DNA from 3 places in the Streptosporangium nanhuense genome. Region 3 is predicted to be linked to each of the others. Evidence: predicted binding sites of a transcription regulator. Region 3 holds the regulator's gene; each other region holds the start of a gene.
What was found. Region 3 encodes LexA, which represses DNA repair genes until DNA is damaged. Its sites were predicted from a motif close to TCGAACANNTGTTCGA; they were not measured.
Positions count from the first base shown of each region.

Region 1 (10,029 bases), on a different contig from region 3:
CGCTGGCGGGCTTCAGCTTCGCCCCGGGAGGACCCGCGGTGGTCATGTCCTCCTTGTACTTCCAGTGCGCCGCCACGCCGTACTCGGCCCTGTGGTGCATGCCGTGGGTGCGGATCTGCAGCTCCACCGGCTTGCCCTCGGGGCCGATGACCGTGGTGTGCAGCGACTGGTACATGTTGAACTTGGGCATCGCGATGTAGTCCTTGAACCGGCCGGGGACCGGGTTCCATCGCGCGTGGATCGTGCCGAGCGCCGCGTAGCAGTCGCGGACCGAGTCGACCAGCACCCGGATGCCGACCAGGTCGTAGATGTCGTCGAAGGCGACGTCCCTGGCGATCATCTTCTGGTAGACGGAGTAGTAGTGCTTGGGGCGCCCCTTGACGGCCGCGCGGATCTTGGCGTCGCGCAGGTCTCCGGAGACCTTCTCGATGACCTCCTGCAGGAACAGGTCCCTGCGCGGGGCCCGCTCCGACACCATCCGGGCGATCTCGTCGTACCGCTTGGGGTAGAGCATGGCGAACGCGAGGTCCTCCAGCTCCCACTTGATGGTGTTCATGCCCAGCCGGTGGGCGAGCGGCGCGAAGATCTCCAGCGTCTCCCGCGACTTCTGGTGCCGCTTGTGCTCGGGCAGGTAGCGCATGGTGCGCATGTTGTGCAGCCGGTCGGCGAGCTTGATCACCAGCACCCGGATGTCGCGGGACATCGCCACGACCATCTTGCGCACGGTCTCGGCCTCGGCGGCGGCGCCGAACTTGACCTTGTCGAGCTTGGTGACGCCGTCGACCAGCAGCGCGATGTTGTCGCCGAAGTCCGAGCGCAGCTCGTCGAGGCCGTAGGCGGTGTCCTCGACGGTGTCGTGCAGCAGCGCCGCGCACAGCGTCTCGTCGTCGGTGCCGAGCTCGGCCAGGATCGTGGCGACCGCCAGCGGGTGGGTGATGTACGGGTCGCCGCTCTTACGCTTCTGGTCGCGGTGGTGGTAGGCGGCCACGTCGTAGGAGCGCTCGATGAGCCGGAGGTCCGCCTTCGGATGGGTCGCGCGGACCGTCCGGAACAGCGGCTCCAGGACCGGATTCATGCCGCCACCCCATTGCCCCCCAAAACGTGCGAGCCTTCGCCTTACCGCCGGCTTCTCCTCAGCGGCTCCGGACATGGCGGAACCGGCATCGCCTGCTGGGACGGCCGTCTCGGGACCGCCACCGCCGACGGTCGTGTCGGGGACGACCACATCACGGGGCACTCAGACTCCTTACGTTCGAGTCCAGATCCCTCAGTGTATCCAGACCGGGTTGTGTGCTTTTGTCCGCGGGGTCGATCAGACGACGACGAGAGTGTGCAGCTCCACGTCGGTCAGGCGCTCGCGGCCCTTGAGGAAGGCCAGCTCCATGAGCACGGCGATCGCGACGACGTCGGCGCCCGCCCTGCGGACCAGCTCCACCGCCGCGCGCGCCGTACCTCCCGTGGCGAGCACGTCATCGACGATGAGGACGCGCTCCCCGGGGGCGAAGGCGTCCCGGTGAACCTCGATGGTGGCGGAGCCGTACTCCAGATCGTAGGACGCCTCAAGCGTCTCAGAGGGCAGTTTGCCTTTCTTCCGTACCGGGACGAAGCCCGCGCCCGCCCGGATCGCGACCGGGGCGGCCAGGATGAAGCCCCGCGCCTCGATCCCGACGATCTTGTCCACCTGGTACAGCCCGGCCAGCTCCTCGGTCACCGCGGTGAACGCCACCGGGTCGGCGAGCAGGGGGGTGATGTCCTTGAACAGCACCCCGCGCTGCGGGTAGTCGGGCACGTCGCGGATGCGGTCGAGGATCAGGCTGCTCAGGTCGGTCATGGCCGGCGCTCCTGTGGAGGTCTCGGGACGGCGGACACCGGGGCCGGTGCCGCCGAGGGTACGGGGAGGGCGAAAAGGAACCGGGGAGGTACGGAAAACGCCTCCGCTCCCTGTGCGGGGAGCGGAGGCGCGGACGTGCCCGTGCTTACTTCTTCTTCCGTTTGTCGCCGGCGGAGGTGGCTCCGCCCGCGGTCGCGGCGGCGCCGTTGGAGGCTCCCGCGGTGACCGGCTGGCGCACCGTCTTGACGCCGGAGCTCCCGCCGTGGGCGGCGAGCCTGCGGGCGAGCGCCTGGTAGCGCGGCTCGCGCTCCTTGAGCGTGACCAGCAGCGGCGTCGCGACGCACAGCGAGGAGTAGGTGCCGACGAGCATGCCGACGAACAGCGACAGCGACAGGTCCTTCAGCGTTCCCGCGCCGAACAGCGTGGTGCCGATGAACAGGATCGCCGCGACCGGCAGGATCGCCACCAGGGTGGTGTTCAGCGACCGGATCAGCGTGTGGTTCAGCGCGTTGTTGGCGGCCTCGGTGTAGGTGAGCTTGGAGGTCGTGCCGAGCTTGGCGGTGACCTCCTTGATCATGTCGAAGACGACGACGGCGTCGTACAGCGAGTATCCGAGGATCGTCAGGAAGCCCAGCAGGGTGGCCGGGGTGACCTCGAAGCCGGACCACGCGTAGACGCCGGCGGTGATCACCAGGTCGTGCAGCAGCGCCACGACGGCGGCCAGCGCCATCTTCCACTCGAAGGCCATCGTCAGGTACAGGATGATCGCCAGCATGAAGACGATCAGGCCGATGATGGCCTTGTTGGCCACCTGACCGCCCCACGAGGCGCCGATGACCTGCAGGTTGACCTGGTCGGCCGGCAGCTTGAACTCGCTGGCGACCGCCTTCTGGACGGCGGTGACCTGGTCGGCCGGGAGGCTCTCCGTGGTGACCCGCCAGCCGTTCTGGGTCGTCTGCGCGATGACCTGGTGCGCACCGGCCTCGGTGAACGTGGCGCGCACCTGCTCGATGTTGGCGGTCGGCGCCTTGAAGGAGAAGACGGACCCGCCCTTGAACTCCACGCCCAGGTTGAGGCCGTTGAAGACCAGACCGGCGATGGAGATCACCAGCAGAACTGCGGAAAGGGAGTACCAGAGCTTCTTGCGGCCGACGAAGTCGACGTCGACCTCGCCCCGGTACAGCCGGCGCGCGATGCCGGACATCAGGCCTCCTGCGGAACGGACTTGGGCGCGACGGGGGCCTCACTCATGCGCTCGGCGTCGAGCCCGGAGAGCTTGTGCCCCTTGGCGAAGAACGGCAACCTGGCCAGCATCGCGACGAACGGCTTGGTGAACATGAACACCACCGCGATGTCGATGAGCGTGGTCAGGCCCATGGCGAAGGCGAACCCGGCCACACCGCCGACGGCCAGGAAGTAGAGGACCACGGCGGCGATGAACATGACGGCGTCGGCGATGAGGATCGTCCGCCGGGCGCGGACCCAGGCGACCTCGATGGCCGTGCGCAGCGAGCGCCGGCCCTCCTTCATCTCGTCGCGGATCCGTTCGAAGTAGACGATGAACGAGTCCGCGGTGATACCGATCGAGACGATCAGTCCGATGATGTGCGGCAGCGAGAGGCGGAAGCCCGCGAACGCGCCGAGCAGCACGACGGCCTGGTAGGTCACGACCGTGGCCACCACGAGGCTCAGCACCGACACGACGCCCAGGCCGCGGTAGTAGAGCATCGAGTAGACGACGACCAGCAGGAGGCCGATCGCGCCCGCGATGAGGCCGCCGCGCAGCTGGTCGGCGCCCAGAGTGGAGGAGACCTCCTCGATGGAGCTCTTCTCGAACTTCAGCGGCAGCGCGCCGTACTTGAGCTGGTTGGCCAGCTCGTCGGCCGTCACCTGGGTGAAGCTGCCGGAGATCTGCGCCCGGCCCCCGGTGATGGGCTCCTGGATGACGGGCGCGGAGATGACCACGCCGTCGAGGACCATGGCGACCTGGTTGCGGGGGGCCGCCGAGTTGAAGGCGGTGGTGGTGACCTTCGACCACTGGTCGGGGCCCTGGCCCTTGAAGGCGAGCTGGACGAGCCACTCACCGGTGGTCTGGTCGACGCCGGAGGACGCGCTGTCGATCGAGGTGCCGGTCACGGCCGCCTTGTCGAGCACGAACTTGGTGCTGCCGTCCTGGCTGCAGCCGACGTACTGCTTGTCCGGCGCGTCCTGGGCGCCCACCCCGGCGTCCTTGGCGCAGTCGAGCGTCTCGAACCGCTTGAGCGCCGCGGGGTCGATCCCGTTGGTGTCGACGCCCGCCATGGGGTCGTCGGGCGCCGCGGGCGGGGCCGACGGCGGGGCGCTGGCGTCGGGGGCCGCGCTCTTGCCCGGCTTGGCGGACTTGTCGCCGCTCGGCTCGGCTGAGGGCGCGGGGGTGGCGCCGGGGCTCGGGTTGGTGAGCGCCGACGACAGGGCGCGCCCGGCCGGGGTGGCTCCCGTGTCGGGCGCGGCGGTCGCGTCCGGCTTCGGGGTCTGCGACCCGGCGGGCTTGGACTCCTTGTCCCCCTTGCGCCCGGAGGCGCTGGGCGTGGGAGCCGGCGTCGGCGCCTGGGTGGAGAGCTGCCCCGGGGGCGGAGGCGACCCGGCCCCGATCGCCAGCACTTGGCGGAACCTCAGCTCCGCGGTGGTGCCGACCAGCTTGACGACTTCCTCCTGGCCGGCTCCGGGAACGGAGATGACGATGTTGTCGCCGGATTTGGCGACCTCGGCGTCGGAGATGCCGCTGCCGTTCACCCGCTCGCGGATGATGTTCACCGCGAGGTCGAGGCTCTCCTGCGAGGGAGCGCTCCCGTTCGGCGTGACGGGCTGCAGCGTCACGGTCGTGCCGCCGGCGAGGTCGAGGCCATACTCCGGCGTGTACGCCTTGTTGAGGAGCATCGCCCCGCCCATGGCGAGAATGATCGCCAGAAGCACCAGGAGCATGCGCCCCGGTCTGCTCTGGCCGCTGGTCGGTCGGGCCACTGGTCGTCAGTTCTTTCGGTTATAGGGGGTTGGAGGTGAGGCTACTCACGGCTTCTTGGTCGTCGTGTCGTGGTCTGCACCCTGCTGTTCCGCCGTCTCCACGACAACATCGTGGTCGACAGCCTTGACATTCTCCTCCTCCGCGTCGTCAACCGGAACCAGGACGCGGCCGATGGCCGCCTTGACCCAGCGGGTCTCCACGCCGGGGGCGATCTCCAGGATCACGTCGTCGGCGTCGATGGCCACCACGGTCGCGAAGAGACCCGTCGTGGTCATGACGCCGGTGCCCGGCGTGAGACTGTTCTGCATCTTGGCCTGCTCCTGCTGCCGCTTGCGCTGCGGCCGGATGAGCAGGAAGTAGAACACCACGACCATGAGAGCGATCATGATCAGGCTCGAATAGTTGCCGCCCACAGGGCCGCTCCCTCTCTTGAGATTGACCGGCGGAAGCCGGACGTCACATACGGCCACGCCGCTCAGCACGTCAGCCTACACAGCCATCCAAGGCTCGGAGTTTAGGCGAGCTGTTAAGAGCGCGGCAACGAAGTCACGTTCCGGCACGCAGGGAAGTTCCCATTTCGATACAGTTGTCATCGATCTGTGATCAATCCTGTACGACTTCCCTACCGACTCCCAACGTTAGACGCGCCCGGGATCATCCTCAAGATCGATGAGGAACGAGGCGCCGAAGGCGTCAGGCGGGGGCACCAGCCCCAGGTGGGTCCAGGCCGCCGCGGTCGCCACCCGGCCACGGGGGGTGCGGGCCAGCAGCCCCTGCCGCACCAGGAACGGCTCGGCGACCACCTCGACCGTCTCCGGCTCCTCCCCCACCGCGACCGCCAGCGTCGACAGGCCCACCGGGCCGCCGCCGAACTTGCGCAGCAGCGCCCCGAGCACCGCCCGGTCGAGCCTGTCGAGCCCTTCCGCGTCGACCTCGTAGAGGTTGAGCGCGGCGGAGGCGACGTCCCTGGTGACGACGCCCTCGGCGCGCACCTCGGCGAAGTCGCGGACCCGGCGCAGCAGCCGGTTGGCGATGCGGGGGGTGCCCCGGGAGCGGCCGGCGATCTCGCGGGCGGCGTCGCCGGGGAGCGTGACGCCCAGCAGGCGTGAGGAGCGGTGCAGCACCTGCTCCAGCTCGTCGACCCCGTAGAAGTCCATGTGCGCGACGAAACCGAAGCGGTCGCGCAGCGGCGCGGGGAGCATGCCGGCCCGGGTGGTGGCCCCGACCAGGGTGAACGGGGCGATCTCCAGGGGGATCGCGGTCGCCCCCGGCCCCTTGCCCACCACGATGTCGACGCGGAAGTCCTCCATCGCGAGGTAGAGCATCTCCTCGGCGGGCCTGGCCATCCGGTGGATCTCGTCGATGAACAGGACCTCGCCCTCGGAGAGGGTCGACAGGATCGCCGCGAGGTCACCGGCCCGCTCCAGCGCGGGCCCGGAGGTGATCCGGAGGGGCACCGAGAGCTCGGTCGCGATGATCATGGCGAGGGTGGTCTTGCCCAGCCCGGGGCCGCCGCTCATCAGCACGTGGTCCGGCGGCCGGTCGCGCCGCAGCGCGCTCTGCAGCACCAGCGACAGCTGCTCGCGCACCCGCGCCTGGCCGATGAACTCCTCCAGCCGCTTGGGCCGCAGCGCCGCCTCGATGTATCTCTCGTCGCCCTCGGCGTCCGGCGACACCAGATCACGGTCGGAACTCACGCCGCCCCTCCCCCGCTCGCCGCGTCGCGGAACCGCCCGAGCCCTTCGGGCACCGCGCGACGGCTCCTTCCAGGATCTCCCGGCACACGCCGCCCTGCGGCACGCTCGCCCCTCATCGCACGCTCAGCGCGCGGAGCGCGGCCTTGAGCAGGGCTCCCACCTGCGGGGCGCGGCCCTCGGCCAGCTCGGCGTCGGCCTGCGGCTCGACGGCGGCGACCGCCTCGTCGGCGTCTCGCCCCGAGTAGCCCAGGCCGACCAGCCCGGAGTGGACCTGGGTGCGCCAGGCGGGCGCGACGGCGCGGCCGTCGAGGGCGGCGTTGACGGCCTCCTCGGGCGTGCCGAGCTTGTTCTTGAGGTCGACGATGATCCGCTGGGCGCCCTTCGGGCCCACCCCGGGGACCCTGGTCAGCGCCTTGACGTCGGCGGAGGCCACCGCCACCCGCAGCGCGTCGGGAGTGTGCACGGCCAGCATCGCCAGGGCGACCTTGGGGCCGACCCCGCTGGCCGTCTGCAGCATCTCGAAGATGCCGCGCTCGTCGTCGGTGGTGAAGCCGAACAGGGTGAGCGACTCCTCGCGGACCACCAGCGAGGTGGCCAGCCTGGCCTCCTCGCCCGTCCTGAGCGTCGCCAGCGTGCCCGGCGTGCAGTGCACGAGGACTCCCACCCCGCCGACCTCGACGACCGCCCCGCCGGGCGTGATCGCGGTCACCTGTCCTCGCACCGAGGCGATCACTTGGCGGTTCCTCTCGGGTGTCCGGCCCTGCCACGGCCGCGGAAGTAGGCGGCGGGGGTCGTGGTGGCGCCCGCCGCCTTCGCGGCGGCCTCGGCCAGCCTGCTCTGGGCCCCGCCCCGCCACACGTGGCAGATCGCGAGGGCGAGCGCGTCGGCCGCGTCGGCGGGCTTGGGCATGGCGTCCAGCCGCAGCAGGCGGGTCACCATCGTGCCGACCTGCTGCTTGTCGGCCGTGCCGCTGCCGGTGATGGCGGCCTTGACCTCGGACGGCGTGTGCAGCGCGACCGGCAGGCCCCTGCGGGACGCGCACAGGATCGCCACGGCGGAGGCCTGCGCGGTGCCCATCACGGTCCTGAGGTTGTGCTGGGCGAAGACCCGCTCCACGGCCACCGCGTCGGGCCGGACCTCGTCGAGCCACTGCTCGATGCCCGCCTCGATCGCCACCAGCCGGGCGCCGATCTCGTCGTCGGCGGGGGTGCGGACGACCCCGACCTTGACCAGGCTCAGCGGCGCGCCGGGCCGCCCCACGACGGCGCCGAGCCCGCATCGGGTAAGCCCGGGATCGACCCCCATCACCCGCAACTCGGGCAACCGCACCGACACGCCTCCGCTCGCCGAACACCTGTTCGGTGGCAGACTCTACCGCGTGGGAGCGGCCCGCGCACGGCTCTTCCCCGGCCCGTCGAAGGGGCCCGCCGGGAGTCCTCGGCGGGCCTGGGGCGGGCTCCCGGCTCACAGGTGCTGGGCGGCGGGTTCGGTGTTCTCGTCGTTCTCGCCGCTCTTCTTGTCCCGCAGCCGGTCCAGGCGGTTCATCACCGGCGAGGCCGAGATGCCGTGGATCGCCAGGGAGGCCAGCACGGTGAAGGCGACCACGGCCCAGAGCTCCTCGGCGGGCACGCCGAAGTCGGCCTGGCCGAGGGCGTAGGCGAGATAGAACAGCGAGCCGATGCCGCGGATGCCGAAGAACGCCGTCGCGACGCGCTCGCGCGGCCCCGCCCTGCCGCCCAGCCCGGCGAGCCAGCCGGTCAGCGGCCGGATGACCAGCAGCAGCGACAGGCCGACCGCGGCGCCCCGCCAGGTGAGCGCGGCCAGGCCGCCCACCGCGACGAAGCCGCCGAGCAGCAGGATCAGCCAGGCGGTGAACAGCCGCTCGACCTGCTCGATGAAGCCGTGCAGCACCCTGTTGTAGCCGTGGCTGTGCTCGGCCGCCCTGATGGTGCAGGCGGTCACGAACACCGCGATGAAGCCGTACCCGTGCACCAGCTCGGTGAGGCCGTAGGCCAGGAACGTCGCGGCCAGCGCCACGAAGCCGTCGCGGTGCTCGGACAGGCGCAGGTCGGACTTCTGTGCGCGGAAAAACAGCCGCGCCAGCCCCTTGCCGATCAGCAGCCCGCACACCACGCCCGCGGCGCACCGGTAGAGCAGGTCCACCAGCGTCCACTCGGCGATCCAGCCGACGCCCCCGCTGACGGCCAGCGCGATCGCGGCGTACACCAGGGGGAAGGCGAGGCCGTCGTTGAGACCGGCCTCCGAGGTGAGGGTGAAGCGGACCTCGTCGTCGGCCTTCTCCGAGTCGACGGGCTCGCCGACCTGCACGTCGGAGGCGAGCACCGGGTCGGTCGGCGCGAGCACCGCGCCCAGCAGCAGCGCCGCGGCCAGCGGCCAGCCGAGCAGGCCGTACGCGACGGCGGCCACCGCGAGGACGGTCAGCGGGAGCGTCCATCCCAGCAGGCGCCAGGTCGAGGACCAGGTGCGCCGTCCGAAGGGCCGGTTGATGGCCAGTCCGGCGCCCATGAGCGAGATCAGCACGCAGATCTCGGTGGCGTGCTCGACCAGCGACCGGTGGGCCACCGGATCGGGATCCGGCAGCTCCAAGGGCAGCATGTAGGGGAGCGTGTAGAGGAGGAGACCGCCCAGCAGGCAGGCCAGCGGGAGCGAGAAGGGACGCCGGTCGAGGAGCCGGGGCAGCGTGGCCGCGAGCAGCGCGGCGACGCCCGCCACGGCAAAGATCAGATCAGGATTGCCCATTGTCCGCGTGATATGCCCTTGACCACGCGGACAAACCTCGCAGACGACACGAGATCACACCGTGACAACCCGGGTCAGGCGTCGAGCTTCTCCATGACCTCGTCGGAGACGTCGAAGTTGGCCCAGACGTTCTGCACGTCGTCGCTGTCCTCCAGGGCGTCGATCAGCCTGAAGACCTTGCGCGCGCCGTCCTCGTCGAGCGGGACGTTCATCGTCGGCATGAAGCTGGACTCGGCCGAGTCGTAGTCGATCCCGGCCTCCTGCAGGGCCTTGCGGACCGGGACGAGGTCGGTGGCCTCGGAGACGACCTCGAACTGGTCGCCCAGGTCGTTGACCTCCTCGGCGCCCGCGTCGAGGACCGCGGTCAGCACGTCGTCCTCGCCCAGCTCACCCTTGGGGACAAGCACGACGCCCTTGCGGTTGAACATGTAGGACACCGAGCCGGGGTCGGCCAGCGAGCCGCCGTTGCGGGTCAGCGCGACGCGGACCTCGGAGGCCGCGCGGTTGCGGTTGTCGGTGAGGCACTCGATCAGCACCGCGACGCCGCCGGGGGCGTAGCCCTCGTACATGATCGTCTGCCAGTCGGCGCCGCCGGCCTCCAGGCCGCCGCCGCGCTTGCGGGCGCGCTCGATGTTGTCGATCGGGACCGAGCTCTTGCGCGCCTTGGTGATGGCGTCGTACAGCGTCGGGTTGCCGTCCGGATCGGGGCCGCCCGTCCGGGCCGCGACCTCGATGTTCTT
Region 1 is NZ_JCADBG010000028.1:42,036-52,064, forward strand. It holds gene AC5L38_RS37680 (RelA/SpoT family protein) at 1-1,075, opposite strand, end outside; gene AC5L38_RS37685 (adenine phosphoribosyltransferase) at 1,313-1,831, opposite strand; gene secF (protein translocase subunit SecF) at 1,977-3,035, opposite strand; gene secD (protein translocase subunit SecD) at 3,035-4,792, opposite strand; gene yajC (preprotein translocase subunit YajC) at 4,877-5,245, opposite strand; gene ruvB (Holliday junction branch migration DNA helicase RuvB) at 5,471-6,529, opposite strand; gene ruvA (Holliday junction branch migration protein RuvA) at 6,642-7,262, opposite strand; gene ruvC (crossover junction endodeoxyribonuclease RuvC) at 7,259-7,843, opposite strand; gene AC5L38_RS37720 (cation:proton antiporter) at 7,994-9,289, opposite strand; gene AC5L38_RS37725 (YebC/PmpR family DNA-binding transcriptional regulator) at 9,364-10,029, opposite strand, start outside.
Region 1: the regulator LexA is predicted to act here: its motif matches at 7,876-7,891, upstream of ruvC (crossover junction endodeoxyribonuclease RuvC).

Region 2 (10,029 bases), on a different contig from region 3:
CTCGCTTGCGCAGCGCCTCCGCGAGCTGGGCCCGGGTGCGCGGCGCCATGGTCAGCAGCCGCAGGCAGATGCCCCGCGCCACCGCCTGCGGGTCGGCTCCGGCCCCCCGGCTCGCGCGAGCCCCCTCACCCGGCCCGTCGGACCTGTCACGCCCGCCCGACCGACCGCGCCCTCCGGACCTGCCGCGTCGCCTACCGGACCCGTCGGATCCATCGAATCCGTCAGACCCGGCTGGGCCGTCGAACCCCTCGGATCCATCAGGGCCGTCGAAGCCGTCAGGGCCGTCGGAGGGAAAGCCCGGGGTGGCGCCCCCGGACCACCGTCCGCGTCGTGAGGCACGCCTCTTCCGGCCTCGTGGCCCGTCACCCGCCGGGTCCGCGGACTCCTCGCGAAAGCCTTCCTCCGGGACGGGCGGAGCGTGGTCGCGCCCGCGCCGGCCCGGTGAGCCCGCCCGAGGTTCGTCGGGCCAGGCACCCCAGTCTCTCGGCCCGACCTCGCCGGCCGGACCGGAGTCAGGTCCCGTGGTCATCGATCAGCCCGGATTCAGGCGTCACCCGGCTTGGGAGCGGCGGCGGCCTTGGCGCCGCGACCGGACGCGGCGGAGGCCGAAGCGGCACCGGCGCGGCCCGACGCGGCGGCCGGAGCCGAGGCCGCGGGAGCGGGGGCCGGGGTGGCCGGGCTGTCGACGCGCGGGCCGACGCCGAGCTTCTCCTTGATCTTCTTCTCGATCTCGTTCGCCATGTCCGGGTGGGTCTTGAGGAAGTTTCGCGCGTTCTCCTTGCCCTGGCCGAGCTGGTCGCCCTCGTAGGTGTACCAGGCGCCGGACTTGCGGACGAAGCCGTGCTCGACGCCCATGTCGATCAGGCCACCCTCGCGGGAGATGCCGACGCCGTAGAGGATGTCGAAGTCGGCCACGCGGAAGGGCGGGGCCATCTTGTTCTTGACGACCTTCACCCGGGTGCGGTTGCCGACCGCCTCGGTGCCGTCCTTCAGCGTCTCGATGCGGCGGATGTCGAGACGGACCGAGGCGTAGAACTTCAGCGCCTTTCCACCGGTCGTGGTCTCGGGCGAGCCGAACATGACGCCGATCTTCTCGCGGAGCTGGTTGATGAAGATCGCGGTGGTGCCGGTGTTGTTGAGCGCGCCGGCGACCTTGCGCAGCGCCTGGGACATCAGGCGGGCCTGGAGGCCGACGTGGCTGTCGCCCATCTCGCCCTCGATCTCGGCCTTGGGCACCAGGGCCGCGACCGAGTCGATGACCAGCAGGTCGACGGCGCCGGACCGGATCAGCATGTCGGCGATCTCCAGCGCCTGCTCACCGGTGTCGGGCTGGGAGACGAGCAGCGCGTCGGTGTCGACGCCCAGCTTCTGGGCGTACTCCGGGTCGAGGGCGTGCTCGGCGTCGATGAACGCGGCGATGCCGCCGCTGCGCTGGGCGTTGGCCACCGCGTGCAGGGCGACCGTGGTCTTACCGGACGACTCGGGACCGTAGACCTCGACGATGCGGCCGCGCGGGAAGCCTCCGATGCCGAGCGCCACGTCGAGCGCGATGGAGCCGGTGGGAATCACCTCGATGGGCGCCCGGGTCTCGTCGCCCAGGCGCATGATCGAGCCCTTGCCGAACTGCCGCTCGATCTGAGCGAGCGCGGTCTCAAGCGCCTTCTCGCGGTCGTTAGCTGCCATGGGAGCCCCCTGAAGGGTCGCGGGTTGGATCGGTTGCCAGAAAGCTACGGGGTGCCGCCGACAATTTCGGGAGGGCACGCCAGGAGTGGTGGCCTGTTCAATATAGCCGAACGACTGTTCGATCGCCGCCCGTTGGCACCATACGTTGCTGGAGTCGCGAACCACCACGAAACGCCCCCGCGCACAGCCGGGCGCAGTCGTCCGCGAACAGCCGGTCACGGCCCCGAGGGTGCGGAACCCATCCGGGAAGAGACATTTCCAAGAATTGAACCGGACCTGTTGTAACCGGGCTGACCTGGGGTGATCCTGAGGGGAAACGACCCGAGGTGCCCGACGTGCCCAACGCGTTCACGCAGCAACGCCTAGCCCATCTCGATTCCCTGGCCACCGAACTGCGACAACGAGGGCTGGCGAGCCGCACCCTCGGAGGCACCGCCCCGGTGCTGTGGGTGTGGCATCCGGACAGCCACCGGCAGACCATCGTCTTCGCCACCCCGGTCAGGGACGGCTGGATGTTCCTGTGGTCGCCGGACGGCGAGGAGAGCGCCGACGATCCCGCGCTGGCGGCCGACTCGGTGGAGAGGCTTCTCGCCCCGCTCACGGAACCGCCCTGACCGGTCCTTCCCCGGCCCTCACTTCCCCGGAGCCCCTCGGAGTCCCTCTGAGCCTCCCGGAGCCCCTCGGGACCGGCCACCGCCTCGGGCCTTGGCGCCTGTCCCTCGGCCCCTCCGGGCCTTCACCGTGCTCCCGGGCTTCCACGTGTCCCCGGGCCCTCCACGCCCTCCGCGCTCGGCCCCTACGCTCGCCGGCCCTCAGCGGAGCTTGGGCGAGACGTCGGTCACCCCGCACACGGCATGCCAGACCTCCTTGGCCCCCACGCCCTCGGCCAGTGCCTGGATCACGGTCCTGCCGCCGAGGTCGGCGATGACGTAGTCGTGGGCCCACGACTCGGCGTACTGGTCGCCGAAGTGTGACTTCATCCGCTTCCAGAACTCCGACAGGCGCATGTTCCAAGTATGGATCCACTCCGGTACGCCGTGAGCCGCCCGGCACCTCACCGGCCGCGAGCACCCGCGTCCCGAGCCCCCGCCCACGCTGGCCGGGGCGGGCCGGGGTGGGGCGAGCGGGAAAAGGATCCTCGCGGGCGGGAGCGCACACGGCCGAGGCGGCCGGGAGACAGATCGTCACAGGCCGGAGGGCGGGCCACCGGGTCGGGGGACGAGGGCGTCAGAGCACGCGGGAGCCGTACATCTCGCCGAGGGGGTCGGCGAGCAGTTCCAGGCGGGCCCCGTCGGGGTCGGAGAAGTAGATGGACGCGCCGCTCTCGACCTGGTGCGGGACGCCCGCCGCCTCCAGCTTGCCCCGCAGGCGCTCCCACGTGGAGGGATCGACGGAGATCGCGACGTGGTGGAGCCCGCCGAGGACCTCCCCGTAGGGGCCGAGGTCCAGGCCGGGGAAGTCGAAGAAGGCCAGCAGGTTGCCGTTGCCGATGTCGAAGAAGAAGTGGTTCGAGCCCCGGTAGTCGCGGTTCTCGAAGATCTCCGTCAGCGGGAACTCCAGGAGGTCCTGGTAGAACGCGATCGTCGTCTCGACGTCGGAGGAGATCATCGCGAAGTGGTGCAAGCCCCTCGCGCTGCTCGGCGGGCGGTGCGCCCTGAGGTGCTCCGCCTTGATCCGCTCGCGTGTCGCCTCGATGGCCTGATGGTCGATGCTCACCGTTAGCTCACCACTCAATGCGTCGTGTGTTCGTCAAAGCCATGTCCGTGACGACCGGGAGCCAACCTATCCCGGACGTCACGTCATGGTGGCGAACGGCCTCCGCCGGGGATACCCCGAGGGTGGGGTCGCCCCGCGGTCCGGCCGCGGCACCGGCGGGCCGTGTATCCGCAGGTGGCGCGCGAGCCGTCCGTTCCCGTCCGGCACCCGCTCGCCGGGCGGGCGGTGACGGGTTCTGTCGGTGGGGCCGTGCAGTATGGGCGGTGACCCGGTTCGTCTGCCTGACCGGGAGCTAGGGGGCGGCGATGAGCGAGACGACGGGGGCGGGCGGGGCGCTCGATCACTTCACCCGGATGACCAGGGAATGGTTCGCCGGGGCGTTCGCCGCGCCGACCGCCGCGCAGGACGGGGCGTGGGCGGCGATCGCCCGGGGCGACAACACCCTGGTGGTCGCGCCCACCGGATCCGGCAAGACGCTCGCCGCCTTCCTGTGGTCGCTCGACCGGCTCGCCTCCTCCGCTCCCGCCTCCCCTCCGGCCGACGGGCCGTCCGCCACGGGCCCGGAGAACGGCAAGGGCGGCAAGAGCGGCAAGAGCGGTGCGAGCGCCCGGGGCGGGCGGGGGCGTTCGCGGGGGGACGAGGAGCCGGTGAGGCGGTGCCGGGTCCTGTACGTGTCGCCGCTCAAGGCCCTGGCGGTCGACGTCGAGCGCAACCTCCGGGCACCGCTGGCCGGGCTGGGGCAGACCGCGCGGCGGCTCGGCCTCCCGGTGCCGGAGATCTCGGTGGCGATCCGGTCGGGCGACACCTCCCCCGAGGAGCGGCGCCGGTTCGCCACCAGGCCGTCCGACATCCTGATCACCACCCCCGAGTCGCTGTTCCTGCTGCTCACCAGCCAGGCCCGCGAGGCGTTGCGGGGCGTGGAGACGGTCATCGTCGACGAGGTGCACGCGGTGGCGGCCACCAAGCGCGGCGCGCACCTGGCCCTCAGCCTGGAGCGGCTCGACTCCCTCCTGCCCCGGCCCGCCCAGCGGATCGGGCTGTCGGCGACCGTCCGGCCGGTGAGCGAGGTGGCCGCCTTCCTGGGCGGGTCGCGCCCGGCGACCGTGGTCCAGCCGCCCTCCGACAAGGAGATCGAGGTCGAGGTGGTCGTCCCGATCGAGGACATGACCGAGCTCGACACGCCCCCCGCCCCGCCCTCCCCCGACGACGACCGCTGGCTGACCGAGACCCCGGCCAGGCGGTCGATCTGGCCGCACGTGGAGGAGCGGCTGTTCGAGCTGATCGGGAGCCACAGCTCCACGATCGTGTTCGCCAACTCCCGGCGGCTGGCCGAGAGGCTGTGCACCCGTCTCAACGAGCTGGCGTGGGAGCGGCGGGAGGGCGGCGAGGAGCCGGGCGGGGAGACGTCCGGTGAGGGGTCGGAGCCGGTGCACTGGGCCGAGGGCTTCCCCGTGCCCCCTGCCTCCCTGTCCACCCCGGCGGCGACGATGGCGCAGGCCGGGGCGGCCAAGGGGGTGGTCCCGGAGATCGTGAGGGCCCACCACGGTTCGGTGTCGAAGGAGGAGCGCTCCCAGATCGAGGACGCGCTGAAGTCGGGGCGGCTGCCCGCCGTGGTCGCGACCTCCAGCCTGGAGCTCGGCATCGACATGGGCGCGGTCGACCTGGTGGCCTGCGTCGGGGCGCCGCCGAGCGTGGCGAGCGGCCTGCAGCGGATCGGCCGGGCCGGGCACCAGGTGGGGGCCGTCTCACGTGGCGTGATCTTTCCCAAGTACCGCGGGGACCTGGTCCAGACGGCCGTGGTGGCCGAGCGGATGAGGAGCGGGGAGATCGAGGACCTGCGCTACCCGCGCAACCCGCTCGACGTGCTCGCCCAGCAGATCGTGGCGATGACCGCGATGGACGAGTGGACGGTCGACGAGCTTGAGGGGGTCGTGCGGCGGGCCGCCCCCTACCGGACGCTGCCCAGGAGCGCGCTGGAGGCGACACTCGACATGCTCGCCGGGCGCTACCCGAGCGAGGAGTTCGCCGAACTGCGGCCGCGCATCGTCTGGGACCGGGTGACCGGCACCCTGCGGGGCCGTCCCGGAGCCCAGCGGCTGGCGGTCACCAACGGCGGCACGATCCCCGACAGGGGGTTGTTCGGCGTGTTCCTGGTCGGGGAGAAGTCCTCCCGGGTCGGCGAGCTGGACGAGGAGATGGTCTACGAGTCGCGGGCCGGGGACGTTTTCGTGCTGGGCGCGACCTCCTGGCGGATCGAGGAGATCACGGCCGATCGGGTGCTGGTCACGCCCGCCCCCGGCCAGCCCGGGAAGCTCCCCTTCTGGCACGGCGACACCGCCGGGCGACCGGCGGAGCTGGGGAGGGCCATCGGCGCGTTCCTCCGCGAGATGTCGGCGGCGGGCGCGGACGCCGAGACGGGCGGCGAAGGTGCCCGAGGCGCGGGGACGAAGACGGAGCCGGGGAAGGCGGGAGCGGGAAACGGGCGGGCGGGGGACGCGAAAGCGGGAGGCGCGAAAGCCGGGGGCACGGCGCGGGAGGGGGCGCTGGCGAGGATCAGGGCGGCGGGGCTGGACGAGTTCGCCGCCGCCAACCTGCTCTCCTACCTGGCCGAGCAGCGGCAGGCGACCGGCTACGTGCCGGACGACAGGACGCTGCTGGTCGAGCGGTTCCACGACGAGCTGGGCGACTGGCGGGTGGTGGTGCACTCCCCGTACGGGGCGCGGGTGCACGCGCCGTGGGCGCTGGCGATCGGGCGGCGGCTGCGGGAGCGCTACGGCGTCGACGTGCAGGCCGTGCACTCCGACGACGGGATCGTGCTGCGCATCCCCGACACGCTCTCCGACCCCCCGTCCGATGTCGCGATCTTCGACGCGGACGAGATCGAGCGGATCGTCACCGAGGAGCTGGGCGGCTCGGCGCTGTTCGCGGCGCGGTTCCGCGAGTGCGCGGGGCGGTCCCTGCTGCTGCCGCGCCGCGTGCCGGGCAGGCGGTCGCCGCTCTGGCAGCAGCGGCAGCGCGCCTCGCACCTGCTGAACGTGGCCGGCCGCTACGGGTCGTTCCCCGTGGTGCTGGAGACGATGCGCGAGTGCCTCCAGGACGTGTTCGACGTGCCGGGGCTGGTCCGGCTGATGCGCGACATCGAGGCGCGGCGGATCCGGATGGTGGAGGTCGAGACCGACAAGGCGTCGCCGTTCGCGGCGTCGCTGCTGTTCAACTACATCGGCGCGTTCATGTACGAGGGGGACGCCCCGCTGGCCGAGCGCCGCGCCCAGGCGCTCGCGCTCGACACGAGCCTGCTGGCCGAGCTGCTGGGCCAGGCGGACCTGCGCGAGCTGCTCGACCTCGATGTGATCACCGACGCCGAGCGGGAGCTGGCCCGGCTGGACCGGCCGCTGCGCGACGCCGAGGACCTGGCCGACCTGCTCCGCTCCCACGGCCCCCTGGTGGCCGAGGACGTCGGCGTGCGCGAGGGCGACCCGGCGTGGCTGACGGTGCTGGAGGGCGCCCGGCGGGCCATCAGGGTGCGGGTGGCGGGGCAGGAGCGGTGGGCGGCGATCGAGGACGCCGCCAGGTTGCGCGACGCGCTCGGCGTGCCGCTGCCCGTGGGGGTGCCGCACGCGTTCCTGGAGCCGGTCGACGACCCGCTGGGCGACCTGCTGGCCCGGCACGCCCGTACGCGCACCCCCTTCCTCGCGGGCACGGCCGCTGACAGGTTCGGTCTCGGCGCCGCGGTCGTCACCGACGCGCTGCGCCGCCTGGCCGCCTCGGGGCGGGTGGTGAGCGGGGAGTTCCGGCCCGGCGGGCGGGGTGAGGAGTGGTGCGACGCGGGGGTGCTGCGGATGCTGCGCCGCAGGTCCCTGGCCAGGCTCCGCAAGGAGGTGGAGCCGGTCCCCCCGGAGACGCTGGCCTCCTTCGCGCCCGCCTGGCACGGCATCACCGGCTCGCCGCAGCGAGGCAGGCCGCCGATCGACGCGCTGGTGGCCGCGATCGAGCAGTTGCAGGGCGCGGCGGTGCCCGCGTCGGCGCTGGAGACGCTGATCCTGCCCTCGCGGGTGCCCGGGTACGACCCGTCGTTCCTGGACGAGCTGACGGCCTCCGGCGAGGTGATCTGGGCGGGGCAGGGGTCCCTGCCGGGCGGCGACGGCTGGGTCTCGCTCTACTTCGCCGACACCGCGCCGCTGCTGATGTCCGGCCCCGCCGACGTCACCATGACGCCGGTGCACGAGGCGGTGCTCGAGGTTCTGGGCGGCGGAGGGGCGCTGTTCTTCCGCGAGCTGGGCGGCCGGGTCGCCACCCTCCTGGCCGATGCCGTCCCGGACGACCGCGCCCTGTCCGCCGCGGTGTGGGACCTGGTGTGGTCGGGCCGGATCACCGGTGACACGCTGGCGCCGCTGCGGGCCGTCCTCGGGACGGGACGCCCCGCGCACCGCCCGGCCCCGACCCGGCGGCGGCGGGCGGTGCTGCCGACCAGGAGCGGCCCGCCCACGGTGGGCGGGCGCTGGTGGGCGCTGCCCGCCCTCGCGGAGGACGCCACCCAGCGCGCCCACGCCCAGGCCGAGGTGCTGCTGGAGCGGCACGGCGTGGTGACCAGGGGCGCGGTGACCGCCGAGCGGCTGCCGGGCGGGTTCGCCGCCGTCTACCAGGTGCTCCGCGCCTTCGAGGAGAGCGGCCGGTGCCGCAGGGGCTACTTCGTGGAAGGGCTGGGCGGCGCCCAGTTCGCCCTGCCCGGTGCCGTCGACCGGATGCGCGCCGCGTCCCCCCCGCCCGCCCGCCCGGACGCGGCACCGGCGCCCGACCCGTGGAGCACGCGCAAGCCGGAGAGGGCGGAGGGGAACGCGCGGCGGGCGGTGGTGCTGGCGTCCGCCGACCCGGCCAGCCCGTACGGGGCGGCCCTGCCGTGGCCCGCCCATCCCGGGGAGGTGTCCCACAAGCCCGGCAGGAAGGCCGGGGCCCTGGTCGTGCTCGTCGACGGGCACCTGATCCTCTACGTCGAGCGCGGCGGCAAGACCCTGCTGTCCTTCTCCGCCGACGAGCGCCTCCAGCCCGCCGTCGACGCCCTCGCGCTCGCCGTGCGCGACGGCGCGCTGGGCAAGCTGACCGTCGAGCGGGCGGACGGCACCGCCATCAACGACTCCCCGCTGGGCGCGGCCCTGGAGTCCGCGGGGTTCCACCCGACCCCCAGGGGGCTGCGCCTGCGCGCCTGAAGGGCCGCACGGTGCGGCGAACCCGCCGAACCCGCTCCCGGGAGCGCCGCGGCCGTCACGTGCGGACGGGCCCCACCGCCCGCGGTGAGACGCTGGTCGATCCGCTGGTGTGAGGCCGGCCCCCGGGGGCCGGACGCGGGATTGCAGCCGGCTACCACTGGCTCGCAACCGTGGGCTGCGACATTCGTCATGTTGTTGGATCGAGAGGGGAGACAACCATGGCGAAGGCCAAGCCGGAGCTGTCCGCGCTGTCCGGGATCGGCACCGAGCTGGACGAGAGCCAGCTCGCGCAGGTCAACGGCGGTTACTACTGGGACTTCTACCACTGGGAGGACTTCGCTCCCGGTGGCTGGGCCTACCGTCCCTGACACCGGGCGCGTAGCCGGATAGACGTGGGAAGACGGGGTGCGGCCACCGGCCGCACCCCGTCCGTGTTCTCAACTTCGTTCGCCCACGCCCCCCCCGGGGGTCCCCCGGCCTCCCCGAGGTCCTTGCCCCGGGGTTCTCCCGGCCCCTCCGGGCGGAGCGGCGGACGGGACGGGGTCACCTCCGGATCGAGATCACCTCCGCGACCGGCTCGTCGCGCTCACGCTCGTCACGTCCGCCTCCCTCACGCTCACGTTCCTGGCGCTCGCGCTCCTGGCGCCGCTGGATGGCCTGGAACCCGACCAGGTCGTCCGGGAGCGCGTCGGGGACGTTCGCGTCGAACCCGGACAGCGTGCGGGTCCGCATCGCGACCAGCACCGTGACCGCGATGGCGACCGCGAACAGCACGTACATCAGGCCGACGCCCCGGCCCCCGCCGGTGCCGAGCACGAGGCCGACCGTGTCGGCCAGCGGCCCCCCGGGGAGCAGCAGCGGCTCGAACAGCGCGCTGCCGTACGGGGCGACCAGTCCGAAGCCGATCGGCAGGGTGGACCAGGCGATGAGCGTGTTGAGCGCGATGACGCGGCCGTGGAAGCGTTGCGGCACCTTGACCTGGATGATCGTGGCGTAGACGCCGTTGAGCATGGTCAGCCAGAACGACATCCCGAAGGCGCCGATCGCGATCAGGATCAGGTTCTGCTGCAGGCCGATGACCAGGCAGAACAGGCTCAGCACGAGGGTGGAGAGCATGACGCCGCGCAGCCGGTGCCGTCGCGGGCCTCCCCAGACGGTCATGGTCAGGCCGCCGAGGAAGACCCCAAGGCCGCCGAAGAAGGAGATCCGGCCGACGTCGTCCAGGGTGGCGAAGCCCAGGACCAGCGGCGAGATGAGCAGGAACAGCGGGGACAGGAAGACGTTCAGCACCGCGAAGAAGAAGAGCATGCCGCGGAAGCCCCGGTGGCCCCAGGAGAACTTCCAGCCCTCGATCATCTCGGCGAGCAGCGACTCCCTGCGCTTCCACGCCATGGTCTTCGGGAAGCGGACGAAGAGCAGCACCCCG
Region 2 is NZ_JCADBG010000005.1:239,306-249,334, reverse strand. It holds gene recX (recombination regulator RecX) at 1-529, opposite strand, end outside; gene recA (recombinase RecA) at 544-1,683, opposite strand; gene AC5L38_RS12780 (hypothetical protein) at 2,019-2,297, shown strand; gene AC5L38_RS12775 (DUF3046 domain-containing protein) at 2,496-2,690, opposite strand; gene AC5L38_RS12770 (VOC family protein) at 2,911-3,399, opposite strand; gene AC5L38_RS12765 (ATP-dependent helicase) at 3,705-8,603, shown strand; gene AC5L38_RS12760 (hypothetical protein) at 8,822-8,971, shown strand; gene AC5L38_RS12755 (amino acid adenylation domain-containing protein) at 9,147-10,029, opposite strand, start outside.
Region 2: the regulator LexA is predicted to act here: its motif matches at 1,790-1,805, upstream of recA (recombinase RecA).

Region 3 (10,029 bases):
ATCCGCCGCGAACGCGACCCCCGCCGGCGGCGCGACCGCTACGTCATCGACGCCGACGCCTGGTTCCGCGGCTGGATGGCCAGCGCCCGCCAGAACACGCTGCTGGCCGACGTCGCCCGCCAGGGAGCGGCGACGCTCGGAGCCACCTCGCCCGCCGGGATCCGGCTACGGGACATCGGCGACTTCTTCGACCACGTCGGCCACGCGATGTCACAGGCGGCCGAACAGTGGCGCCGGGCCCACAGCGCCAAGTGAACACCCGTCGTGCCCGAGCAGTCGCGTTCGAGGAAGGCTCGCCATCGGAGCTCGGAGCCGGCGAACCGCCGCGCCGTCACAGCCGGCCGGAAGTCCGAGACCCGGGTGGCCCGGGACCGGGTGTCGTGCTCACCGGATTCACCTCGTCGGCATGGTCGACGGGGATCATCCTCAGGGTTCCCTTGGTCACCATGAGCATCCTCCCCGCTCCAAGGTCTCGCAACGCGACCACCCTGGTGGCCGACGAGGACCGCTCCAGGATGTGTCCGTCAGACCGCAGGCGGAAGAGCACACCGCCCGCGCCGGCCACCACGAACCCCTCGCCGTCCCGAAGCACCCCACTGACGAGCGGCTGCCCGACGTCCACGTTCCACAGCACCGATCCGTCTTCGGGATCGACGGCGAGGTAACCGGCCCCTCGCTCTCGCAACCACACCACACCGCCGGTGAACTCGGCGGCCGAGGACAAGAGGTCGGCATCATGATGGAAGAACCGCTCGACGAGACCCGAGGACAGTCGAATGCTCGCGACGGATCGCGGGCCGCACGGCACCAGGCACCGGTCAGGGCCGATCATGGTGAACGCCGGACGATCGTCGGTTTCGGCCAATGGCTCCGGCAGCCGCCAGCGGTTCAGTTCCGCGCCATCTCGTGGATCCAGCGACCACGCTTCCGGGCCGTCTCCCAGCAGCATGCCGCCGTTCCAGACCAGAGGACGCACCGTGGCCGTGCGCCGCCGGGTCCGCCACAGAAGCCGCCCGTCCTTCAGGTCGAAGGCGAACACGGGCGTGTAACCCCGCCAGCCGCCGACGACGACCGTCTCCGCGGTGGCCACGACGTGCCCGGAGCAATGCGGCAACCCGGCACGCCACACCACGGATCCCGTCGTGAGATCGAGACAGAACAGCTGGTCGGCGTCCTGCGGCAGAACCAGGCAACGATCGCCGGCGACCACGACGGCACGCGGCCGGGTTCCGATCGGAACGTCCCAGCGGACCGAGCAGTCGTGGCGGTCCAGGCAGACAAGCCGGGTGTGGCGCTCATGGACGACGACGAGGTCCTCCGTCACCGCCGGCGCCGAAGCGGAACCCCTCTGATGAAGCCGCCGCTCCCACAGCGTCTTTCCGATCATCTGCCGATTCCACCAGGCGGGCACCGGCGACATCAATCACATTGATCCGGAAGGTCATACCGGCCGAAGCGATGCACAGAACTCAGCGGACCTCGTTCGGCCAGCATTTCGTTTCCCGGCGGCGTCCAGGCTCCCCGGCGCCGGTTCGTGCCGGCAGGCGTGAAGGCGAAACCGTCGGTGAAGCCTTCAGTGAAGCCGGAACCCCCGCACCCCCGTGGAGAGAAAAGCCCCTCGAGCCTGGAGGGAGTCTCGTTCCTCGCTCCAGGCCTGTTCACGATCTTCCGCGAACGCCATCGCGTCGAAGTGAACCCTGAGGGCGATCTCTCCGCCGAACATGCCGGGCCGGCGGAGAGCCGCGTTGATCTCAGCGAGCAGGTACTCGCGCACCTGATCGCCCGTCCGCGCTTCCCTCCGGCCGTCCGCATCGGTCATCGACCGCCCTCTCTTCCGCTGTCCTGAGCTCCCGCGAACGCCGGAAGGGGGCCGGAGTCGGCTCCGGCCCCCTTCGTCACCAGGCACTACGCAGGCGCTGCCTTTCCGCCCTGGATACCGGGGCAGTGCACTTGTTAGGAGGGTGCGGTATCCGGCGTCACCGGCCGGGTACCGCCACATAGCGCGAGGGCGATGGGCGCGTCCGCGGGAAAGTATGCCTCGACGATGTCCCCTTCAAGCGTGATGTCCAAAAGCGGCGCCGAACGGGTGGTCGTCTGAAGATTTCGAAGCCTCGACGAAGTGCGACGAAAGGGCGAGGTCTAGCGCCCCCCTCCGGTTCGGCCAAGCAACTCGCTGGCGGTCGTTGACCGGACATCGTCGGTGGTGGCGAGTAGTTCCGCCTCGGTCACGACGAGACTGCTGATCTGGAGCAGCACATCTCCGTGTCTGGCGAACAGGGCCACGGGCCTGTCATCAATGACCCACAGGACGCGACCATCGGGCAGCGGTCGGCAGGTGTCGCTGACGCTGACGCGAAAAGCCCAGGCGGGTTTCAGATACCGCGTGGCTTTCAGATACCGTGCGGCGCACGCTTGGCCGGGGGTAGCCGCCGTGGCACGGATGAACACCTGCATCTCCCACTCCTCCCGCAGATTGAAGCTGGGTTTGTAGAAGCGATGGATGATGGTGCGGGGGGTGTCCAGGCGATAGGAGAGCTCGACTGCCGGGCCTCCATCCTCTGGACCGAGCCGCCACAAACCCGCCACGTACCGACGGCCGGGGATGTCCAGGGAGACCAGCGGCACTCCCATCGTGCCCAGGTCCCAGACCCGGTGCCAGTGCCGTACGCGATCCGAGACCTGGGCGGCACCGACCGGAAAGGCGATCATCGCTCCCGCGAGGAGGATCCGCGGCAGGGCGGTACGCGACATGACCATCCAGGCCGCCGCGACGTACCCCGTGACACCGGCCAGGAGAAAGATGATTCCGAAGAGCGATTCGGGCAGGCCATAGGCCGTCCTGTGGGAAGGGATGAGCGCGAACAATCCCGAGGTCAGCGCCCCGAAGGCGGCGGATCCGGCGAGTGCCGTCAGCCACCACCGGGAGATCTTGGCCGACCGCGCCAAGATCCCGCTGAGCAGGATCGGGACCACGATGATCGCGATGCCGTTGATGACGCCGCCCAGTCCTTCGGAGGACGCCGGCTCGTTGGGCCAGACGGCACTGACGACGAAGCGGCCCAGCCCTCTGCGGCCCACTACGTCGTCGGTCCAGATGACGGCGACCACCACACCGACGACGAGCCCTACCAGAGCGCTCTTGGTCAGGGAGGTGCGACCCGATAATTCGCTCATGGTCGGAACTATCGACCATGCCTGGCAGTTCGCCAACCCGACGAGATAGGTCGCCGGAGCGCAACGGTCCGCCCGCCACATCGCGGGCGGGGATCCCGCTTTTGGCGATACGCCGACGAGTCGACCTGCTCGCCGGAAGAACTCCGGCTCCTCCCGGTCAGCGGACAGTTCACTGCCGCGAAAACACCGCAAGGGGGCCGGACGTGGTTCCGGCCCCCTTCATTGCCAGGGATTACGCAGATTCGACCTTTACATCCAATACTGCTTTTCTGCCCGGAATCAGCTGCAGCCGCTGGTGGAGCCGCAGCCCTCGCAGACGTAGCAGCTGCCGGCGGGGCGCATCTTGGTGCCGCAGGTCATGCAGAGCGGCGCGTCGGCGGTGCGGCCCTGGTGGGACTCCAGGGAGCCGCCCCGCTTCGGGGTCTCCACGGGGGTCGCCTCGGGCCGGGACTGCGGCTCCTCGACGGGGGCCGCCGACTCGATGGGGGCCGAGGTGGCGAGCTCGGCGATGACCTCGTCGGCGGTGTGGATCGGGGCCGGGTCCTCACCACGCTGCTGGGCGGCGCGCTCGGAGGCGGAGAAGATCCCGAGAGCGGCGCGGTCGTCGTAGGGCAGGTGGTCCAGGGCCAGGCGGCGGAAGATGTAGTCCATCACCGAGGCGGCGATGCGGACGTCCGGGTCGTCGGTCATGCCGGCCGGGTCGAAGCGCATGTTGACGAACTTGCCGACGTACGTCTCCAGCGGCACCCCGTACTGCAGGCCGATGGAGATGGCCACCGAGAACGCGTCCATGACGCCCGCGAGGGTCGAGCCCTGCTTGGACATCTTCAGGAAGACCTCACCGAGACCGTCGTCGGGGTAGGACGAGGCGGTCATGTAGCCCTTGGCGCCTCCCACGGTGAAGCGGGTGGTGGTGCTGGGGCGCTGGTTCGGCATCCGGCGCCGGGTCGGGCGGCTGATCTCCACGACCTGGATCTCCGGCTCGGCGGGCGCCGCCTTCTCCTCGGTCTTCTTGCCCGAGCCCGAGACCGAGAGGGGCTGGCCGACCTTGCAGTTGTCGCGGTAGACGGCCAGGGCCTTCAGGCCGAGCTTCCAGCCCTCCATGTAGACCTGCTCGATGTCCTCGATCGTCGCGGACTCGGGAAGGTTGACCGTCTTGGAGATGGCCCCGGACAGGAACGGCTGGGCCGCGGCCATCATGCGGACGTGGCCCATCGGGGCGATCGCGCGCTCGCCCATGGCGCAGTCGAACACCTCGTAGTGCTCGCGCCGCAGCCCGGGGGCGTCGACGACGTGGCCGTTCTCGGCGATGAACTCGACGATCGCCTCGACCTGCTCCTCCTGGTAGCCCAGCCGCCGCAGCGCGCGGGGGATCGTCTGGTTGACGATCTGCATGGAGCCGCCGCCGACGAGCTTCTTGAACTTGACCAGGGCGAGGTCGGGCTCGATGCCGGTGGTGTCGCAGTCCATCATCAGGCCGATGGTGCCGGTCGGGGCGAGGAGCGAGGCCTGGGCGTTGCGGTAGCCGTTCCGGTCACCGAGCCGCAGGCACTCGACCCACTGCCTGGAGGCCTCGCGGTGGATGGCCCCGTCGATCTCGTCGAACGTGCGCAGGGCGTCGTTCGCGTCGTTGTGCTTGCGCATGACCCGCTTGTGCGCGTCGGCGTTGCGGGCGTAGCCGTCGTACGGGCCCACGACCGCGGCCAGCTCGGCGCTGCGGCGGTAGGAGACGCCGGTCATCAGCGAGGTGATGGCCCCGGCGACCGCACGGCCGCCGTCGGAGTCGTAGGCGTGGCCGGTGGCCATGAGCAGCGCGCCGAGGTTGGCGTAGCCGATGCCCAGCTGGCGGTAGGCGCGGGTGGTCTCGTCGATCTTCTCGGTCGGGAAGTCGGCGAAGGTGATGGAGACGTCCATCGCGGTGATGACCAGCTCGGTGATCTTCACGAAGTTCGCGATGTCGAAGCTGTCGTCGTCCTTCAGGAACTTCAGCAGGTTGATGCTCGCCAGGTTGCACGAGGAGTTGTCCAGGTGCAGGTACTCCGAGCAGGGGTTGCTCGCGGTGATGCGGCCCGTCTCCGGGCTGGTGTGCCAGTCGTTGATCGTGTCGTCGTACTGGACACCGGGGTCGGCGCACTCCCAGGCGGCCTTGCCCATCTTGCGGAACAGCTCCCTGGCGTCGATCTTCTCGATGACCTCGCCGGTGAGGCGGGCGCGCAGGCCGAACTCCTCGCCGTTCTCCACCGCGCGCATGAACTCGTCGGAGACGCGCACGGAGTTGTTGGCGTTCTGGTACTGGACGGAGACGATGTCCTTGCCGCCCAGGTCCATGTCGAACCCGGCGTCGCGGAGGGCGCGGACCTTGTCCTCCTCGCGCGCCTTGGTCTCGACGAACTCCTCGATGTCGGGGTGGTCGACGTCGAGGACGACCATCTTGGCCGCGCGGCGGGTGGCGCCCCCGGACTTGATGGTGCCGGCGGAGGCGTCGGCGCCGCGCATGAAGGAGACCGGGCCGCTGGCGGTGCCGCCGCTGGAGAGCAGCTCCTTGGAGGAGCGGATCCGGGAGAGGTTGACGCCGGAGCCCGAACCCCCCTTGAAGATCACGCCCTCTTCCTTGTACCAGTCGAGGATCGACTCCATCTGGTCGTCGACGGCCAGGATGAAGCAGGCGCTGACCTGCTGCGGCGACGCGGTGCCGACGTTGAACCAGACGGGTGAGTTGAAGCTGAAGACCTGGTTGACCAGAGCGTGCTTGAGCTCGTGGTCGAAGATCTCGGCGTCCTCGTCGGTGGCGAAGTAGCCGTGCTCGACCGCCGTGCGGGTGTAGACGCCCACCACCCGGTCGACCAGCTGCTTGAGGCTCCACTCACGCTGCGGGGTGCCGACCGCGCCGCGGAAGTACTTGGTGGTCACGATGTTGGCGGCGTTGACCGACCACGACCGGGGGAACTCGACGCCGCGCTGCTCGAAGTTGATCGAGCCGTCGCGCCAGTTGGTCATGACGACGTCACGGCGCTCCCAGGTCAGCTCGTCATAGGGATGCACGCCTGGCGTGGTGAAGATGCGCTTCATCTTCAGGCCCTTACGCGGCCTCTTGCCCCCACGTGCCACCGCGCCGACAGTCTCCGTCATGACTTCCCCCTCCTGGGGCTCCGTAGAGCCCTCGAATCGGACCACACCAACGCGCCGCCTCAACCCCCGGCGCCCGGGGTCTGCATCAGTCCTGCTTGGTGGAGCGCTCCGCCCGGAGCCGCTCGATCTCCGCCTCGAAGTCGGCCAGGGTCTCGAACCCCCGGTAGACGGAGGCGAACCGCAGGTACGCCACCTCGTCCAGCTCTCGGAGCGGGCCCAGGATGGCCAGCCCGACCTCGTGGGCCGCGATCTCGGCGCATCCGGTGGCCCGGATGCTCTCCTCGACCCGCTGGCCCAGCTGCGCCAGGGAGTCCTCGCTGACGGCACGTCCCTGACAGGCCCGCCGGACTCCGGCGATCACCTTTTCCCTGAAGAACGGCTCCGTCACACCGCTGCGCTTGCTCACCATGAGCAGGACGGTCTCCTGCGTGGTGAACCTGCGCCCGCATTCCGAGCACGTGCGCCTGCGGCGGATGGCCCCGCCGTCCTCGGTGGCACGGCTGTCGATGACGCGCGTGTCCAGGTGGCGACAGAACGGACAGTGCACGTGTGTCGCCTCCTTGGACCAACGGATCGGCCGACCCACCTCACCTACCCACGGCGCGTATGAACAGACGTCCGCGCACATATCTTCGAATAGTCGAGATGCGGTAATGGAACCACAAGCTGTGGTGATGAGTTGCGATGCAGCCACTAGATGTTGTGGTCCAACCGTAGAAGTGCGCGACCATGAACGCAAGTTGAAACGACCTTGCGGGATGAAGTCGCTGATCAGCCCTCACATCGCGGCGTGTCGCCGCCGGGCGGGACCCCTCTCTCCCCGGGCGTCCCTTCCCTCACACACGCCCCGGGCGATCTGTCAGGTGGGACACCCCGTCACACCTCTCCCCCACCCGCCGCCCACCCTCCCGAACCCTTCCTCCACGTACGCCACCGCCCCGGCCCCGCCACGGGGGACAGGGTTCGCGACCCCGGCCCCCTGGTCCCGCCCGGGGACGAGGCCCTCGGGCCCCGGCCTCCTTCAGCGGACAAGGCCCTCGGGGAGGTAGAGCCGGGTCCCCGGCCGGACCTCCGGGCCGGAGAGCCCGTTGAGGTCCATGACGCGACGGACCATCGGGCCGGTGCCGGCCTCCTCCGTCAACGCGTCCGCGATCTCCCACAGCGTGTCGCCCGCGTGCACCGTGATCCGGGGCAGGCCCTCAAGGTCGGGCCGCCCGCCCGCGGAGGCCATGTCGATGCGCCCGCCGATCCAGAGCACCCCAAGGGTGAACAGCGCGAGCACCGTCACCGCCACAATCCTTCCACGCCTGGTGAGCCGGAGTGGCCGTCGGACGGCCGCCGGACGGGCGGCGCCGGAACGGCGAGCCCGCGCCACGGGGACCACCGCCGCCCCCCGCGCCCCTCCCGACCCGGATCCACGCCCGGATTCGCGCACGGATTCGCGCACGGATTCGCGCACTGCCCCTCGCCGCGGCTCACGGCCCGGCTCGCGGCCGGCTCCCCGGCCCGGCTCCCGACCGGGTCGCCGTCCTCGCTCACGCCCGGACGTCCGGCCCGGCTCACGCCTGGCGCCCTGCCCCGGCTCGCGCCCCGGCTCCCGCCTCAGCTCACTCCCGGAGGCCCGCTCGGCCCCCCGGCCGGCCCCTCGCCCGGGTGCCCGCCTCGACCCCTGCTCGCCCCCCTGCCCCGGCCCCGCCTCGGAGCCCCGCGTGGTCTCCCGCCTCAGCCCCGCCTCGGAGCCCCGTGTGGGCTCCGGCGCGGGGCCCGACTCCGACTCCGGCTCCGGTCGCGGAGGCGGCACGAGTCGCAGGCGTGGCGCCTCCGGTGATCGCCGCGCCGTCCGGGATCTCGGCGCGGTCCTGGATCGCGGTGTCGTCGTGGTCGGTTTCATGGTGACCCCCATCCCCTCGACCTGGCCGAACACATGTCGAAGAAAGATCGGCGAATCGAACACGATGTCGATCGAACTCCCGTACGATGTTGTACACCACGGCGTCGCCGATTTCGAGGACATTCGAACAATTGTTTGAATATGATCTTCGGCCGAGGTATGGTCGCTGTGTGCGACGTGTCAGATACAGACCGGGAGGCGAGGAGTTCGTATGAGCCAGCACAACGAGAACGGTTCGGCCGCCAGCGACCTGGCGGTTCGAAGGCGTGACTCCCTTGGCCTCACCCCCAGGCAGCGGAAGATCCTTGAGGTTATCCGCGATTCCGTGCAGCAGCGCGGTTATCCGCCGTCCATGCGGGAGATCGGCGAGGCGGTGCAGCTCACCAGCACCTCCAGCGTGTCGCACCAGCTGACGGCGTTGCAGCGCAAGGGCTACCTGCGGCGTGATCCGCACCGCCCCCGCGCCCTGGAGGTCCGCCTTCCCGGCGAGCCCGTGCTGTGGGTGGATCCCGACTCCGGTGAGGACGAGGCCCCGGTCAGCCGCCCGACCGCCGCCTACGTCCCCCTGGTCGGCCGGATCGCCGCCGGTGGTCCCATCCTCGCCGAGGAGAGCATCGAGGACGTCTTCGCCCTGCCCAAGCAGCTTGTCGGCGAGGGCACCCTCTTCCTCCTCCAGGTGACCGGCGACTCGATGATCGAGGCCGCCATCGCCAACGGCGACTGGGTGGTCGTACGCCAGCAGCCGGTCGCCGACAACGGCGACGTGGTCGCGGCGATGATCGACGGCGAGGCCACGGTCAAGACCTTCAAGCGCAGGGACGGCCATGTCTGGCTGGTCCCGCACAACCCCAACTACGACCCGATCCCGGGTGACGAGGCCACCGTGCTGGGCAAGGTCGTCGCGGTCCTCCGCAAGCTCTGAGCCACGGCCGCAGGCTCTCCTGAGTCACGGCCCTGCGCGGGCTCCGACGCGGGCGTTCCCGCGTGCTCCGGGCCGTTCCCCTCCCCGCTTGAGCGAGCGGTGAGTGGGGAGCGGCGCACTCCGGGGCACTCCTGGGCACGCCGTCCTGACGCGAGTTCCACACCCGCGCCTCCGGCCTCCACGCGACACGCCGGATGGGTGGTGTCCCGACATCGGGACACCACCCATCCGGCGTTCTCAGGTCTTCCGGCCGCCTACGGGACGATGTTGACCAGCTTGGGCGCGCGGACGATCACCTTGCGCGGCGCGCCGGACAGGAAGGGCCTGACCTTCTCCGACTCCAGGGCCAATGCCTCCAGGTCCGTCTCGGAGATCTCCGGGGAGACCTCCAGCCGGTCGCGCACCTTGCCCGCGACCTGGACGACGCAGATGACCGACTCCTGGACCAGCAGCGCCGGGTCGGCCACCGGCCAGCCCGCGGTGGCGACCGAGGCGGAGTGTCCCAGCCGCTCCCAGCCCTCCTCCGCCACGTACGGCGCGACCAGGGACAGCATGACCGCCAGGGCCTCGGCGGCCTCCCTGACCGCCGGGTCGGCCGCGCCCGGGCCGGAGTCGATGGCCTTGCGGGTCGCGCTCGTCAGCTCCATCATGCGGGCCACCGCGACGTTGAAGCGGTGGGAGTCGACCAGCGTGGTGACCTCGTCGACGGTGTGGTGGACGACCTTGCGCAGGTTCAGGTCTCCGGCGGTGACGTCCGCGCCGGGCGCCGAGGCCGCGCCGGCCTCGGCCATCACGCGGAACGCGCGGGCCAGGAACTTCTGCGACGCGGCCGGGGAGACGTCGGCCCAGTCGATGTCGTCCTCGGGCGGCCCGGCGAAGACGACGGTCAGCCTGACCGCGTCGACACCGTAGG
Region 3 is NZ_JCADBG010000014.1:116,273-126,301, forward strand. It holds gene AC5L38_RS26040 (GbsR/MarR family transcriptional regulator) at 1-255, shown strand, start outside; gene AC5L38_RS26045 (outer membrane protein assembly factor BamB family protein) at 332-1,387, opposite strand; gene AC5L38_RS26050 (hypothetical protein) at 1,574-1,819, opposite strand; gene AC5L38_RS26055 (hypothetical protein) at 2,140-3,174, opposite strand; gene AC5L38_RS26060 (vitamin B12-dependent ribonucleotide reductase) at 3,454-6,303, opposite strand; gene nrdR (transcriptional regulator NrdR) at 6,389-6,850, opposite strand; gene AC5L38_RS26070 (LysM peptidoglycan-binding domain-containing protein) at 7,325-7,591, opposite strand; gene lexA (transcriptional repressor LexA) at 8,406-9,116, shown strand; gene leuS (leucine--tRNA ligase) at 9,371-10,029, opposite strand, start outside.